One region of the Kitasatospora sp. NPDC059146 genome, then DNA from elsewhere that is predicted to be linked to it. Evidence: riboswitches for the same ligand, from Rfam matches in the RefSeq annotation. Region 1 holds a riboswitch; each other region holds the start of a gene.
What was found. A riboswitch is a leader RNA that binds a small molecule or an ion and turns the genes downstream of it on or off. The one in region 1 is predicted to bind cyclic di-AMP.
Positions count from the first base shown of each region.

Region 2: linked by a shared signal. The riboswitch ahead of ACFXPX_RS30905 (transglycosylase family protein) and the one ahead of ACFXPX_RS36035 (NlpC/P60 family protein) in region 1 are both predicted to bind cyclic di-AMP.
Region 3: linked by a shared signal. The riboswitch ahead of ACFXPX_RS38415 (transglycosylase family protein) and the one ahead of ACFXPX_RS36035 (NlpC/P60 family protein) in region 1 are both predicted to bind cyclic di-AMP.

Region 1 covers NZ_JBHZCY010000130.1:10,407-15,819, forward strand. Annotated here, with positions in the region: gene ACFXPX_RS36025 (NYN domain-containing protein) at 163-1,464, shown strand; gene ACFXPX_RS36030 (NlpC/P60 family protein) at 1,686-2,720, shown strand; cyclic di-AMP (ydaO/yuaA leader) riboswitch at 3,060-3,215, shown strand; gene ACFXPX_RS36035 (NlpC/P60 family protein) at 3,226-4,341, shown strand; gene ACFXPX_RS36040 (NlpC/P60 family protein) at 4,568-5,413, shown strand, end outside.
Region 2 covers NZ_JBHZCY010000093.1:18,253-23,665, reverse strand. Annotated here, with positions in the region: gene ACFXPX_RS30915 (DUF397 domain-containing protein) at 25-288, opposite strand; gene ACFXPX_RS30910 (hypothetical protein) at 847-1,797, shown strand; cyclic di-AMP (ydaO/yuaA leader) riboswitch at 2,275-2,445, shown strand; gene ACFXPX_RS30905 (transglycosylase family protein) at 2,453-3,757, shown strand; gene ACFXPX_RS30900 (LacI family DNA-binding transcriptional regulator) at 3,999-5,018, opposite strand; gene ACFXPX_RS30895 (glycoside hydrolase family 13 protein) at 5,044-5,413, opposite strand, start outside.
Region 3 covers NZ_JBHZCY010000152.1:7,115-12,527, forward strand. Annotated here, with positions in the region: gene eno (phosphopyruvate hydratase) at 1-1,141, opposite strand, end outside; gene ACFXPX_RS38415 (transglycosylase family protein) at 1,422-2,204, opposite strand; cyclic di-AMP (ydaO/yuaA leader) riboswitch at 2,206-2,376, opposite strand; gene ACFXPX_RS38420 (cytochrome P450) at 2,586-3,887, opposite strand; gene ACFXPX_RS38425 (SDR family NAD(P)-dependent oxidoreductase) at 4,190-4,615, shown strand; gene ACFXPX_RS38430 (MazG family protein) at 4,635-5,413, opposite strand, start outside.

The DNA of each region.
Region 1 (5,413 bases):
GACGTGGTGGACGCAGCGAGGGAGCCCGGCGAAGCGCAGGGGCTTCAGCCCGCTGCGCCGGCACCGGAGCCGGCCACCGGGCCGGTCCGGTCCGAGACCGACCTCCCGGGGGACGCCGGCGGGGCCCCGGCCGGCGCGGGTGCCGAGCGGGCGCCCGAGAAGCTGGACCGGCCGCTGCCCGAAGGGGTGCGCCGGCGGGTGGTCGGGCTGGCCTCGGACGCGCTGGGCGGGCTGCCGCCCGGGGAGCTGCCGCAGAGCCTGCGTCAGTACGTCAAGTTCACCCCCGCGCGGCGGGCCAAGTACGCGGCCACCGCGCTGGCGGCGGCGCTGGAGTCCGAGCCGGCCTTCCGGGTGCGGATAGCGGAGCGGCTGCGGCTGGGCCAGCCGGACCTGGTGAAGGCGCTGGAGTCGGGCACCGTCCCCGGCGCCGCCGATCCGATGGACGTCGCGGCCGCCGCCTACCTGGTGCGCTCGCCCGGCTGGAGCCGACTGGTCGCCGAGGCGGGCGAGGAGGCCGAGCGGGCCGGCGCCGAGGACGCGGCGGCGGAGGCCGCCCGGCAGGTGGAGAAGCTCCAGGCCGAGCTGGCCGAGGTGCGGGCCGCGGCGCGGGCGGACCTGGACCGCCAGCGCGCGGAGTTCGAGGGCGTCCGGCGGGAGGCCGAGTCGCTGCGCAAGAAGGTGCGGTCGCTGGAGAGCGACACCCGGCGGGCGCAGGCCGAGACCCGGCGGGTGACCGGGGAGCTGGAGGCGGCGCGGGCGCAGGCCACCGGGGAGCGCAGCGCGGCCGAGTCCGAGGCGCGGCGGCTGCGGCACCGGGTGTCCGAACTGGAGACCGCGGTCGAGCAGGGCCGCCGCTCGGCCCGGGAGGGCCGCAGCGTCGAGGACATGCGGCTGCGGCTGCTGCTGGACACCGTGCTGCAGTCGGCGCAGGGCCTCCAGCGGGAGCTGGCGCTGCCGGTCTCCCAGCTCCGCCCGGCGGACCTGGTGGAGGCGGTGGTGCCGGGGTCGGCCTCGCCGCACGACGTGGCCCGGCGCGGCCTGGCCGAGGACGACCCGGCGCTGCTGGACCAGTTGCTGGCGATCCCCCAGGTGCACCTGGTGGTGGACGGCTACAACGTGACCAAGACCGGGTACCCGGCGCTGCCGCTGGAGCAGCAGCGGATCCGGCTGCTGGGCGGGCTGGCGATGCTGGCCCAGCGCACCCAGGCGGAGGTCACCTGTGTGTTCGACGGGCAGGACCTGGACGTACCGGTCATCATGGCGCCGCCGCGCGGGGTGCGGGTACGGTTCAGCCGGACCGGCGAGACCGCGGACGAGCTGATCCGCCGTCTGGTCCGGGCCGAGCCGCAGGGCCGTCCGGTGGTGGTGGTCTCCACCGACCGGGAGGTCGCGGAGGGCGTGCGGAAGGCGGGTGCGCGCCCGGTGGCCTCGGTGCTGCTGCTGAACCGGCTGGCCCGGCCCTGAGCCGGCCCCGAGCCGGGTCGGAGTCGGGATGGGGGCTGTGACGGCAGGTCAGTGGGGCTTCCGTGCGGGTGTGCGGATCCGGTGAAGTCAGTGGGGGAACCGGAGTTCACGCCTTCGGGGGAGTGGCAAAACGGGTAGATCTTCACTAGGGTCTGGCGTCAAACCTATTTTCCGGAATCTCACCTGATCAGGTGAGTCCGATGGAAGAAGGAGCCGGTCCCTTGGCCTCCCACCGCCGTCCCAAGCAGCCGAGCCGCGCGCGGGTCTCCGTGCTCACCGCTGCTGCTGCGACCGCGGTCGCCCTCTCCGCCCAGGTCGCCGCGCATGCCGCGCCGCAGCCGAACAAGAGTGACGTCAAGGCGCAGATCGACCAGCTCCAGCAGGAGCAGGAGCAGGCGGCCGAGAAGTACAACGGCGCCAAGGAGCGCTCCGACCAGCTCCGCAAGCAGGCCGACCAGCTCCAGGACCAGGTGGCCCGCAGCCAGGACCAGATGAGCCAGCTCCAGGTGGGCCTGGCCCAGGTCGCGGGCGAGCAGTACCGCACCGGCGGCATCGACCCGTCCGTCCAGCTGATGCTCTCCTCCGACCCGTCCGGCTACCTGGACAAGGCGTCGAGCGTCCAGCAGGCCAGCACCACCCAGACCGAGGCGCTCAAGGGCCTGCTCGACCAGCAGCGCCGGCTGGACCAGGAGAAGGCCGAGGCGGCCGCCGTGCTCGCCTCCCTGGACTCCACCACCAAGGACCTCAACCAGGCCAAGGCGGACGTCAACACCAAGTTGAAGACCGCCCAGGACCTGCTGAACTCGCTCAGCGCCGCCGACCGGGCCGCGCTCCGGGCCCAGCAGCAGCAGGACGACCGCGCCTCCCGCGGCGCCGACCGGGTCGACCTCAGCAACCTGCCGCCGGCCAGCGGCTACGCCGCCGTGGCGGTGGCCAAGGCGATGAGCAAGCAGGGTTCGCCGTACGTGTGGGGCGCCACCGGGCCCTCCACCTTCGACTGCTCGGGCCTGATGGTCTGGGCGTACGGCCAGGCCGGCGTCTCGCTGCCGCGCACCTCGCAGGAGCAGGGCCACATCGGGACCGCCGTGACGCTGGCCACCGCCCAGCCGGGTGACCTGGTGATCTACGGCGGCGACATGCACCACGTCGGGATGTACATCGGCAACGGCATGGTGGTCCACGCGCCGCACACCGGTGACGTGGTGAAGGTGATGAAGGCCGACGCGATGTCGATCAACACGATCCGCCGGATCTGACGCTCCGGTACCTCCCCGAGGGGCCGGTTCCGGCCCTGTGATCCGCGCCACCTCCGGTCGGGGGTGGCGCTCCGGGTTTGCGGACCGGGCGGGCCGGAGGGTGAGAGTCGATCAGCTTTGCGTGCGCCGGTGATCACCATCAGTCATTTTCACAAAAGAACATGGGTAATCTTCCGTCTTTTTTCTGACAAGGATTTGAACGGATCACGGTTCAGTTACTAGGGTCGTGCTCCGAACCACCGCACAGTCGATCACCCAGCCTGGGTGGCGGCGGTGGTTACCGCCGAGTTCGCGAAACAGCGGGGCAGGTCGAAGCGACTGCCCGACAGGGGAGCCCAGTAGTCGGGGGCGCTGTGGAGCGGAGCCGGGGAACCACACGTTCCTCCGGGGTGAATCGGCGCCAGGTCGGCCGTAGGTGAGGCCGGTGAGGCGTCGTAGGGCATGCTTCCGGCCCGAACCCGTCAGCTCACCCGGTAGGCGGCGTAGGAAGAAGGAGTCCGCCTTCGTGGCGTCCCATCGTCGTCCCAAGCCCGCCAGCCGTACCCGCGTCTCGATCCTGACCGGTTTCGCCGCCGCCGCCGTCGCGCTCTCCGCGCAGTCCGGCGCGCACGCCGACCCGCAGCCGACCAAGGACCAGGTCAAGGAGCAGGTCGACCAGCTCAACGAGCAGGCCGAGCAGGCGACCGAGAAGTACAACGCCGCGCAGGAGAAGCAGCAGGAGCTGGAGAAGCAGGTCTCCGGCCTCCAGGACCAGGTGGCCCGCCAGCAGGCCCAGGTGACCGACCTCCAGGGCGGCCTGGCCGAGATCGCCGGCGAGCAGTACCGCAACGGGGGCATATCCCCGACGGTCCAGCTGATGTTCTCCTCCAGCCCGGACAACTTCCTCAACCAGGCCGGCGCGCTGAACCAGGCGGGCAGCACCCAGAAGAACCAGCTCAAGCAGCTCCAGGACCAGCAGCGCAAGCTGGACCAGGACCGCACCGAGGCCCAGGGCAAGCTCGGCGAGCTGGAGTCCACGACCCAGCAGCTGAAGGCCTCCAAGGACGAGGTCCAGAACAAGCTCAAGGCCGCCCAGGACCTGCTCAACACGCTGACCGAGCAGGAGCGCCAGGCGATCAAGGCGGCCGAGGACAAGGCCGCCGCCGACGCCAAGGCCAAGGCGGACGCCGCCGCGAAGGCCGCCGCCCCGGACCGCGCCTCGCGCGACAGCAGCCGCAGCGACCTCGGCTCGGGCTCCACCGCCGCGCCGGTCAAGATCGCCCCGGGCAGTTCGCACGGTGCCGCCGCGCTGGCCGCCGCCGCCACCAAGGTCGGCAGCCCGTACGTCTGGGGCGCCACCGGCCCCAGCTCCTTCGACTGCTCCGGCCTGATGGTCTGGGCGTTCAACCAGGCCGGGGTGTCGCTGCCGCGCACCTCGCAGGAGCAGGCCGGCGCCGGCACCCGGATCGGCTCGGACATCTCCCAGGCCCAGCCCGGCGACATGCTGATCTTCTACGGCGACGCCCACCACGTCGGCATCTACGCGGGCAACGGCCAGGTGCTGCACGCTCCCAAGCCGGGTGCGTCGGTGCGCTACGAGGCCGTCTCCAACATGCCGCTGGCCTCCATCGTGCGGGTCTGATCCCCGGCCACGCGTTCACGGGCCCGGTCCTCCGTCACGGAGGGCCGGGCCTGCGGCTTTTCCGGCGGCTCGACCTGGTGTCCGATTAGGGGTCAAATATTCGGGTCGGTAGGGGTTTGGACTCACTTGCCCGGACTCGCTAACGTCTGCCACCGGACTCCCGCTCGACGGCCGCCCACCGGGGCGCGGCCGCGGGGCCGCGCCGCAGGACTGGAGCCGTTGCCGCATGCCCGTGCACCGTCGTTCCCAACTGCTCGCCCGTGCGCTGGTACTGACCGCGGCCGCCACCACGGCCCTGGGTGTGGCGACCGCCGGCAGCGCCCAGGCCGCCCCCGGGGCGCCGGACGCGCCCGACCGCAAGGACGTCAAGGCCCAGGTCGAGCAGCTGTACGACGAGGCCGAACAGGCCTCGGAGAAGTACAACGCCGCGCAGGAGGCGCAGAAGCGGCTGCTGGGCGAGACCACGATCCTCCAGGGCGAGGTCGCCGCCGCCCAGGAGCAGCTCAACGAGCTGCGCGGGGACCTCGCCACGGTCGCCGGGGCCGAGTACCGGGGCGGCGGGATGACCCAGACCGCCCAGCTGATGCTCTCCAGCGACCCGGAGGCCTACCTCACCCGCGCCCGCACCCTCGGCCAGGCCGCCGAGCGCCAGCAGGAGACCCTGCACGAGCTGGTCACCCGTCAGCGCCGGCTCGACCAGCGGCGCACCGAGACCGCCGCCAAGCTCGCCGAACTGGACGAGGCCCGCCGCTCGCTCGCCGAGAACAAGCAGCAGATCCAGCAGCGCCTCGCCAAGGCGCAGAAGCTGCTCAACAGCCTGGGCGCCGTCGAGCGGAACCGGATGGTCGCCCAGGACGCCCGGGAGGCCGAGCAGCGCGCCACCCGCGGTACCGACCGGCTGGACCTCGGCAACGCCCCGGCCGCCTCCGAGCGCGGGGCGGCCGCGCTGGCCGCCGCGGTGCGGATGGTCGGCTCGCCCTACGTCTACGGATCCACCGGGCCGCGTGCCTTCGACTGTTCCGGTCTGATGTACTACAGCTGGCGGCAGGCCGGAGTGACCCTGCCGCGGACC
Region 2 (5,413 bases), on a different contig from region 1:
CCCCGATGGTGGAGCAGCGGCCGGTCAGACCGCGAGGTGGTCGAACTCCCCGTCCTTGGCACCCAGCAGCAGGGCCGCGATCTCGGCCCGGGTGTAGATGAGCGCCGGGCCGTCCGGGAAGCGGGAGTTGCGCATCGCCACGTCGCCGCCCGGCAGGGCCGCGAACTCGACGCAGTTTCCCTGGGAGTTGCTGTGCCGGCTCTTCTGCCAGACCACCCCCGTGAGGTCGGCGGCGGCCATCCCGTTGTGGGCGTGGTCGGAACCGTGCGTGTCCTGCGAGTCGTGCATAGAAGTCTCCCGAAGAGCTCCGGAGTTGTCGTCCAGCGCGGCGCCCCGGCACCCGCCGAACGAACGGACCGGCCCCGTACCGGCCCGGCACAACGCCTCACTTGACGTGATGATAGCCGCAGTGCACGTGCATCAGCACGGGACATTGCAGGTGCACGAGGCTTTTCGACGGTCGCCGCGAACTCTTCACGGACCCTTCTCCTGACGGTACGTAAACGGACATAGGCGACTGAATCGACGGTTCGTCCATAACCGGCCGTGAGCGGTTCCCCGCTGAATGTTGATCTTCGAATGCCGGGAGTCGCCCTCCCGTGACCCTCCGTCAGGCCGCCCGGCGGCTGTGAGACATCTCACGCGACCCCGGTGCAACGCGCCACCCCGCGGGACACGTCAGGGCAACTGAAGGGCTCCGTACGGGGCTTGGGCGATGAATGTCCGGATTGTGGGCAATCGCCCCGGACCGGAGCGGCCGGGGCACGACCTCCGCACCGCGACCGCCCGAAGCCCGTACGGCAGCCGACTGCAGGCCTGACGGGCAGATGTCCTACGATCTCCGGCATGAGCACCGCAGCCATCCCGGGCGCGCCACTGCCCGTCCGCACTCCAGGTTCCCGTGCGCGGGGGCGCCACCGCCGCCCCGAGCGCCCCGAGATCCGCACCGGCTCGCCGGCCCTGGTGCTCGCCGTACCCGCGACCGCGGGGCCCGAGTCCCGTTCGGTCGTCGAGGAACTCCTCTCGATCGTCCGCAGTGAGCACACCGGCGTCCAGGCCGCGGTCGGCTACCTCCCGGCCGCCGACGCCGCGGCCGCGGACCCGCAGGAGCGCACCGTCGCGGAGCTGCTGGAGGCGGCCGCCGAGGCCGGACTGCCGACGCCCGTGGTGGTGCCGCTGGTCCCGGGCCCGCACGACTTCCTGACCGGGCTTCACGCCCTCGCCGCCCAGTACGGCGCGACCGTCACCGACGCGCTGGGCCCGCACCCGCTGCTGGCCGAGGCCGTCCACGTCCGGCTGTCCGAGGCCGGGCTGGCGCGGGCCGACCGGGCCCGGCTGTTCGCCATCGCGACCGCCGCGGACGGCGTGGTCCTGACCACCGTCGGCGGCGAGGACGCGGCCGCCGCGGCCGGGATCACCGGCGTGCTGCTGGCCGCCCGACTGGCCGTGCCGGTCGTCGCCGCCGCGCTCGACGTGCCCGGCTCGGTCGCCGCCGCCGTCGGCCACCTCCGGGAGACCGGCTCCGAGCGCCCGGCCCTGGCCCCGCTCGTCATCGGCCCGGAGGCGGACCCGGAGCTGCTCGCCACGGCCGCCGAGGAGACCGGCTGCCCGTCGGCCGCGCCGCTGGGCGCCTACCCAACGGTCGGCCAGCTGATCGCCTCCACCTACCTGGCCGCCCTGCCGGTGCCGACGGCGGAGGAGCTCGCCGAGGCGGAGGCGGAGGCCGCGGCCACCGTCGGGGCCGGGGAGGGCTCCCGACGCGCCCACGCGGCCGCCGAAGGGCCCGTGGAGGGCTAGCACGACCCACTGAACGCCCGTCGGCCACCGCCGGCGGACCCGCACTGCCGAAAGGGCCCGGAACGACCTCGTTCCGGGCCCTTTCGCCGTGTTCCGATTCACCCCGCTGGTGCGCTAAGCGGGCAATGCGGCGCAATGTCCGTTTCCAGCTCATTTGTCAATGGACACTCGGCGAATGACGGGCGCGTTCCCCAGCGCGCGATTCACTACCGCTCCCCCGCGCCTCGGGCGCGCGCCCCTTGTGCCCCAACGCTCCGTCACCTCTTTTCTGAGGCGGAGCCAGTTATGAGAATCCGCTGCGATATTGCCGGAAAACGATCATTTACGATCATGAATTACGGCCCATTTGACGTTTTCCACTAAACCGTGATGCGCATCACAGGTATTTGCAGTTTTAACTTAAGTCTGCTTAACGTGCTCCCCGTTCGTGACCACACGGACCCAGTTCATCCGCGACGCCGAGTCCTGCCGTCGGATGTCCTGGCAGCGCGAAATCGCATCACGGCAGGAGCGGGGGAACCACAGGTAAGTCGCCCCGGACCGTTTTCCGGAACGGTCCAGGGCTAGGGGTGAAGCCGCGCCCACAGCGCGGCCGGGCAACTCCAGCCCGAATCCGACAGCTCACCTCGCAGGCGTGGGAGAGGACCGCGTCTTCATGCTGCCTTCCAACGGCAACCGCCTGTCCAGCCGCACCCGTCGCGTGATCGCCGCCCTCGGCGTCGCCGGCGTCGGCCTCACCGTCCCCTGCCTCACCACCGGCACCGCGAACGCCGCCTCCGTCGCCACCTGGGACAAGGTCGCCCAGTGCGAGAGCAGCGGCAACTGGAGCATCAACACCGGCAACGGCTTCTACGGCGGCCTCCAGTTCACCTCCAGCACCTGGGCCGCCTTCGGCGGCACCAGCTACGCGCCGCAGGCCGACCAGGCCACCAAGGACCAGCAGATCTCCGTCGCCGAGAAGGTCCTCGCCTCGCAGGGCCCCGGCGCCTGGCCGGTCTGCTCCGTCCAGGCCGGTCTGACCAAGGGCGGCGCCGCGCCCACCGTCGACACCTCGGCCGGCTCCACCGCGGCCAAGCCCGCGGCCAAGCCCGCCGCCAAGCCGGCCGCCCCGAGCAAGCCGGCCGCGAAGCCCGCCGCCCCCGCGCAGGACCAGGCCCAGGCCTCCGACGACGCCGCGGCCGCCTCCGCCCCGTCCGCCGACAGCACCTGGGCCCAGAAGCGCCAGGCGCAGGCCCAGGCCGGCGGCTACACCGTCGTCGACGGCGACTGGCTGTCCTCGATCGCCGACAAGCACAACGTCCAGGGCGGCTGGCAGCGGCTGTACGACCTCAACCGCAGCACCCTGACCGAGGGCCCGGACACCATCTACCCGGGCCAGCAGCTGACCTTCGGTGACGGCACCTCGGCCCAGGCCGACGGCTCCGCCGCCAAGTCCGGCTCGGACTTCACCTGGTTCGACCGCTCGAAGAAGGCCGGCCAGGCCTCGAACGGCGGTGCCGTGAACGCCAAGCCGACCGCCCAGAGGAAGCCGTCCGCCACCAAGCCCGCGTCGAAGCCCGCCGCCCAGGCGCAGACCCCGGCCCCGGCCCCGGCCGCCTCCGGCAGCATGGCCGCCGCGGTCTCCTTCGCCCAGTCGAAGGTCGGCCAGGCGTACGTCTACGGCGGCACCGGCAACGGCGGCTGGGACTGCTCCGGCCTGACCCAGGCCGCGCTGCGCGCCGCGGGCATCAACATCCCGCGCGTCGCCGCCGACCAGGCCGCCGCCAGCACCCACGTCTCGCTGGACAGCCTGCAGCCGGGCGACCTGCTGTTCTGGTCCAACAACGGCCAGGACTCGGGCGTCTACCACGTCGCCATCTACATCGGCAACGGCCAGTACGTCGAGGCCGCCAACCCGAGCTCGGGCGTCCGTCTCCAGACCGTCGCCAACTGGGCCCCGGACTTCGCCGGCCGGGTCTGAGCGACCAGGGACCGCGCGGCCGCCGACGGCTGACGCCGGAGCCCCGGGAGGAGCCTCCGCTCCTCCCGGGGCTCCGGCGTGCCCGTACACCCAGCCGGTCCGACCGACCGCCGGCCGACCGGACCGGCCGATCTGACAGATCCGGACCGACCGCCCCCGGGCACAGCACGCCGACGGGCCCCGGAGAGCAACCGCCCTCCGGGGCCCGTCGGTCGGCCCGGTCCGCCCGGACCACCCGTTCTCAGCGCGCGCAGGCCCCGGTGGACCCGCGCATCACCAGCTCCGGCTGGAACATGAACTCCCCGCGCTGGGCGGAGTTCCCGCCGACCTCCTCCAGCAGCGCGTCCACCGCCGCCGTCGCCATCGCCTCGACCGGCTGGCGGATGGTGGTCAACGGCGGCTCGGTGAAGGCGATCAGCGGCGAGTCGTCGAAGCCGACCACCGAGACGTCCTGCGGCACCGACAGCCCGCGCTGGCGGACCGCCCGGATCGCGCCGAGCGCCATCATGTCGCTGCCGCAGACGATCGCCGTGCAGCCCTTGTCGAGCAGGGCGCCGGCCGCCGCGTGCCCGCCCTCCACGCTGAACAGCGTGTGGTGGACGAGGTCCTCGGCCTCCTCCCGGCTGCGCCCGAGCACCTCGCGCATCGCCGCCGTGAAGCCCTCGATCTTGCGCAGCACCGGCACGTACCGCCGCTGCCCGACCGCCAGGCCGATCCGCTCGTGCCCGAGCTCGGCCAGGTGCTGGACGGCCATCCACATCGCGGAGCGGTCGTCCGGCGAGATGAACGGCGCCTCGATCTTCTCGCTGTAGCCGTTGATCAGCACGAACGGCACCCCGCGCCCGGACAGCCGGGCGTAGCGGTCGTGGTCGGCCGTGGAGTCGGCGTGCAGACCGGAGACGAAGACGATGCCCGCCACCCCCCGGTCGACCAGCATCTCGACCAGTTCGTCCTCGGTGGACCCGCCGGGCGTCTGGGTGCACAGCACCGGGGTGAACCCGTGCCGGCTCAGCACCTGCTCGATCACCTGGGCCAGCGCGGGGAAGATCGGGTTGCTCAACTCCGGTGTGATCAGCCCGATCAGGCCCGCACTGCGCTGGCGCAGCCGGGTCGGCCGCTCGTAGCCGAGCACGTCGAGCGCCGCCAGGACGGTCTGCCTGGTGGCCGCGGAGACGTTCGCCTTGCCGTTGAGCACGCGGGAGACGGTGGCTTCGCTGACCCCCGCCTGCGCCGCGATGTCTGAGAGTCGCGCCGTAGTCACGGGCCCAGAGCCTATTGCACCCACGTCAGACCGCCCACCAGCCGGTGCTGTCCGGTGCGAGCACGGTCTCGCCGCCGTCCACCCCGAGTTCGGTCGAGGAGAGCAGCAGCCGGCCGGGGGCGGGTATCCGCACCGGCTCGCCGGTGGTGTTCACCGTGCAGACGAAGGAGCCGCGCCGGAAGGCGAGGGTGCCCTCGGGGGCGTCCAGCCACTCGACCCCGGTGCCGGCGCCGAGGTCGGGCTGCGCCCTGCGCACGGCCAGCGCGCTGCGGTAGAGCTCCAGCGTGGAGGACGGGTCGCCGGTCTGCGCCTCGACGCTGAGCCCGGCCCACTCGGCGGGCTGCGGCAGCCAGGACGGCCCGCCGGCGGCCGGTCCGAAGCCGTACGGGGCCTCG
Region 3 (5,413 bases), on a different contig from region 1:
TGGTGGCGACGGCCAGGTCGGCGATGGTGACGTCCTCGGTCTCGCCGGAGCGGTGCGACATCATGCAGCGGTAGCCGTTGCGCTGGGCCAGCTCGACGGCGTCCAGGGTCTCGGTCAGCGAGCCGATCTGGTTCACCTTCACCAGCAGCGCGTTGGCGGTGCCGGTCTCGATGCCCTTGGCCAGGCGGGCCGGGTTGGTGACGAACAGGTCGTCGCCGACCAGCTGGACCTTGTCGCCCAGCTTGACGGTCATGGCCTTCCAGCCGTCCCAGTCCGACTCGTCCAGCGGGTCCTCGATGGAGACCAGCGGGTAGGAGGCGACCAGCTCGGCGTAGTACTCGATGAGCTCGGCGGCCGACAGGGCCTTGCCCTCGAACTGGTAGGCGCCGTCCTGGAAGAACTCGGAGGCGGCGACGTCCAGGGCCAGCGCGATGTCGCGGCCGGGCACGTAGCCGGCCTTCTGGATGGCCTCGGTGATGAGGTCCAGGGCCTCGCGGTTGCTGTCCAGGTTCGGCGCGAAGCCGCCCTCGTCGCCGAGGCCGGTGGACAGGCCGCGCTCCTTCAGCACGCCCTTGAGGGTGTGGTAGACCTCGACGCCCCAGCGGACGGCCTCGGAGAAGGACTCCGCGCCGATCGGAGCGATCATGAACTCCTGGATGTCGACGTTGGAGTCCGCGTGCGAGCCGCCGTTGAGGATGTTCATCATCGGGACCGGCAGGACGTGGGCGTTCGGGCCGCCCAGGTAGCGGAACAGCGGCAGGTCGCTGGCCTCGGAGGCGGCGTGCGCGACGGCCAGCGAGACGCCCAGGATGGCGTTGGCGCCGAGCGAGGACTTGTCCGGGGTGGCGTCCAGGTCGAGCATGGCCTGGTCGATCAGGCGCTGCTCGGTGGCGTCGTAGCCGACCAGCTCCGGGCCGATCTGCTCGATGACGGCCAGGACGGCCTTCTCCACGCCCTTGCCGAAGTAGCGGTTCTTGTCGCCGTCGCGCAGTTCGAGCGCCTCGAAGGCGCCGGTCGAGGCACCCGACGGAACAGCGGCACGACCCGTGCTGCCGTCGTCGAGGCCGACCTCGACCTCGACCGTGGGGTTGCCGCGGGAGTCGAGGATTTCACGGGCTACGACGACATCGATGGACGGCACGAAGCATCTCCTTGCGGAAGCAGGGTCCGGCTGCGGGTGGTGCTGTCGGCCGGACGATTGCGGAGTCGTTACGACCAGAGCCTAACCGCCCGGGCTCCCGGGGCCACCTCGGCCCGGGCTGCGTCTCACCGTGTGGCCCGGCTACCCACCGGTAGTTCACCTGCTCGTCCCGGTGCGTCCCACCGGGGCGTCCATCGGGGCGGGCGAACGCGGACGTAGGGGGCCGCCGGGCGCGGCCCCCTACGTGTCCAGCGTGTCGTTCTCCGTGGAACGGTCCGGCTCAGCCCAGGTGCAGGACCTGGCCGGGCACGATCATGTCCGGGTTGCCGCCGACCGTGGTGCGGTTGCCGTCGTAGAGCGCCTGCCAGCCGCCGGACACGCCCTGGGCGGTGGCGATGCCCGACAGGGTGTCACCGTCCCGGACGGTGTAGTCGTGGCCGGTCGTGGCGGCCGGGGCCTGCGCGGCCCGCGGGGCGGCGTGCTTGGGGGCGTACTGCTGCGCCGACGGGGCGGCGGGCTGCTCGGCCTGCTTCGGCGCGGCGTGCTTCGGCGCGTACTGCTGGACCGGCTTCGGCTGGGCGGGCTTGGCGGCGGCCTTGGGGGCCTGCTGCTTGGGTGCCTGCTTCTGGGCCTGCTGCTTCTGCGGCTTGGCGTCCGAGGAGGTGTCCACCTGGGCCGGGGCGCCGCCCTTGCTCAGGCCCGCCTTCTGGGAGCAGACCGGCCAGGCGCCGGGGCCCTGCGAGGCGAGGACCTTCTCGGCGACGGCGATCTGCTGCCCCTTGCTGGCCTGGTTGGCCTGCGCCGCGTACGCGGTGCCGCCGTACGCCTTCCAGGTGCTGGGGGTGAACTGGAGGCCGCCGGAGAAGCCGTTGCCGGTGTTGATGCTCCAGTTGCCGCCGCTCTCGCACTGGGCGACGGAGTCCCAGACGGAGGCCGGGGCGGCGGAGGCGCCGGTGGCGGAGAGGAGCGGCAGTGCGAGTCCGACGCCGGCCACACCGGCGACGGCGATGGCCTTCTCGGCCTGGGTGCGACGGCGATGACGGCCGGTTCCAACGAACAGCATGAAGGTCCCTCTCCGCACGCCTGCGAGGTGAGCTGTCGGGTTCGGACCGGGAGGTGGCCCGGCCGCCGTCTGCGGAATCGATTCCGCGCGGGCGGCTTCACCCCGAGCCGTGGAGGAACGGCAACAAACCTGGTTCCCCCGCCCCTGCCCAGGGTTCTGGTCGGTTTCCCGTGACGCGGCGGGCAGGATTCGGCGTCCGCGCACGAGGTCCGCAGCTGCGAACTCCACGGAGACTAGACAGATCCTCAGACGAATCACAAGCTCATATCACCGACATCACACAAGAATTACGGCCCGTGTTCGATCGCCTACCAACGGCGGGGCTTTGTCCGGTTTGATGAGCGTTCATACCACCGCCGGTGGCCGGTTCCGGATGCTTCGTCAGCGTGTCGTGGCCTCAGGACGACTGTGCGGCGACCGGGGCTCCGGACTGAATTCGACCGGAAGTTCGCGCAATCCACGCATGATCAGGCCACCCCGCCAGCGCAGATTCTCCGGGCTTTCGGCCAGCCGCAGATCCGGCAGCCGGGAAAGCAGCGTGGCCAGCGCGGACCGCCCCTCCAGCCGGGCCAGCGGGGCTCCGATGCAGTAGTGGATGCCGTGCCCGAACCCCAGGTGCGGGTTGTCGCTCCGGGCCAGGTCGAGGGTGTTCTCGTCGGAGAACCTGGCCGGATCGCGGTCCGCCGCCGCCAGCACCACCAGCACCGGGTCCCCGACCGGGATCTCCACCCCGCCGATGGTCAGCGGAGCGGTCGCGAACCGCCAGGTCGCCAACTCCACCGGCCCGTCGTAGCGCAGGAGTTCCTCGATCCCGGTCTCCAGCAGCGCGGTCTCGCCGCGGGCCACCGACTCCTGCAGCAGGGCCCGCTGCCCGGGATTGCGCAGCAGCGCGTACGTCCCGTTGCCGATCAGGTTCACCGTCGTCTCGAACCCGGCGAAGAGGAGGATGAAGGCCATCGCGGCGGCCTCGTTCTCGGTCAGGTGCTCGCCGTGGTCGCTCGCCCGGATCAGGCCGGAGATCAGGTCGTCCCCGAGGTCCGCCCGCTTGCGGTGGATCAGCTCCAGCAGGTACGCCCGCATCCGCTTCACCGCCCGCCCCACGCCGCCGCGTTGGCCGCCCCCGTGCCGGATCATCATTCCGGCCCAGTCCCGGAAGTCGTCCTGGTCCTCGGAGGGAACGCCGAGCATGTCGCAGATCGCGTAGATGGGGAGCGGGAACGCGAACTCGTGGATCAGGTCCGCCGAACCGCGCTGCGCGAAGCCGTCGATCAGCCGGTCGGTGAGCTGCTGCACCCGCGGCTCGAACTCCGCCACCCGGCGCGGCGTGAACGCCTTCGACACCAGGCGGCGCAGCCGGGTGTGGTCCGGCGGGTCGATGTTCAGCAGGTGGGTCATCAGGTCCGCCTGCCGCTCCCCCGGGATGCCCACCCGGCCGGTGCGGTGCGCCTGCCCGCTGTGGTGCGCCGGGTTCTTCGAGAGCCGGCCGTCCGCGAGCGCCTGCCGGGCGTCCGCGTAGCGCGTCACCAGCCAGGCCTCCACCCCGCTCGGCAGCGTGGTGCGGTGCACCGGGGCGTGCTCGCGCAGCCAGGCGTAGGCGGGGTACGGGTCTGCGGCGAACTCCCAGGTGAAGAGCTGCGGGTCGGGCTGGGCGGCGGGCTGGGCGCCCTCGGGCTGAGCTGGCATGGGTCGACCGTAACCGCTGGACCGGAGGGGCCCGGACCACCGGCGCACGCGCCCCCGCGGCCGGCCGGAGGCCACCGCCGCGCGAACCGTCCGTGACCGGCGCGCGAGCGGAACGCCGACACTCCGTGGACGGCCCGTGGACGGTGCGTGGACGGGCCTTGGCCAGCTCTTGGCCGGGCGGCAGGCGTGAGCCTGGTCACCTGAGGGGTAATCCCTGTTGCGGAGGGTCAGGACCTGCCTACGATCCTCCGAAGTACGCGCGGGCGCCGGTGCGGTGTCGCCCGCAGGGAGGAGCTGGACCAATGACGGTCAGCGGAGCAGTCGTCGTCATCGCGGTACTCGCGGGCGGTTCGGGGGCCGACCTCGCCCGCCGGTTCACCGCGGCCGGCACCGCCGGGATGCTGATCGCCGACACCCACGTCGGCATCGCCGAGGACCTCGCCTCCGAACTCGACCGGCCGGGCTGCCCCGTGGTCGGCGTCTCCGGCGACATCCGCCGGCCTAGCGACGTCGCCGCGCTGGTCGACACCGCCGAGAAGCACTTCGGTCCGATCGACCTCTTCTGCGTGGCGGGGCCGAGGGGCGAGCGGATCGTCTCCCTCGCCGACCTGCCCGCCCACCTCGACCTGGAGCGCCTCGCCGAACTGGTCGTCCTGATCGGCGAGGCGATCGGCGAGCTCGTCCCGCCGCAGCGGTGCGCCACCGAGCGCACGGCGACGGCGGCCTGAGCCGCCCCGCCACCGAGGTCTACTCCGGCCGGAGCCCCTCGGCCGCGCGCACCGCGTCCCGGTAGCCGCGCGCGGCCGAGCGCAGCGCCGCGTCCACGTCCACCCCGGCGTCGTGCGCCCGCTGCGCCACCGCCAGCAGCAGCCGGCCCGCCGACTCGGCGGTCAGCTCGCGCGGCAGCTCGTACGGCTCGTCCGGCACCCCCGCGAAGCCCGCCCGGCGCACCCGGGACACCAGCTTCGCCGCGTACGCCAGCGCCGGCAGCCCGGCCGGCACGCCGTCCAGGACGGACTCCCGGTCCGCCTTCTCGGCCGCCTTCAACTGCTCCCAGTTCGCCTCCGCCTCGTCGGCGCCCGCCACCTCGACGTCCCCGAACACGTGCGGGTGCCGGTACAGCAGCTTCTCGACCATGTCCCCGGCCACGTCGTCGATCGTGAACGGATCGGTCGGGTGCTCCTCCGCGACCCGGGCGTGGAAGAACACCTGGAACAGCACGTCGCCCAGCTCCTCGCGCAGCGCGTCCCGGTCCCCCTCCTCGATCGCCTCGACCAGCTCGTAGGCCTCCTCGACCAGGTACTTCACCAGGCTCTCGTGGGTCTGCTCGGCGTCCCACGGGCAGCCGCCCGGCGAGCGCAGCCGGTCCATCACCGAGGCGAGGTCCAGCAGCCGCGCCCCCGGCAGGTCGTACGAGCCGGGCAGCACCTCGATCTCCGGCACCTCCCCGGCGTGCTCCACCGCGAGCCGGGCCAGCGCGTCCGTCAGCCCCGGGTCCCCGTCCGGGCCGCCCAGCCACACCGTCG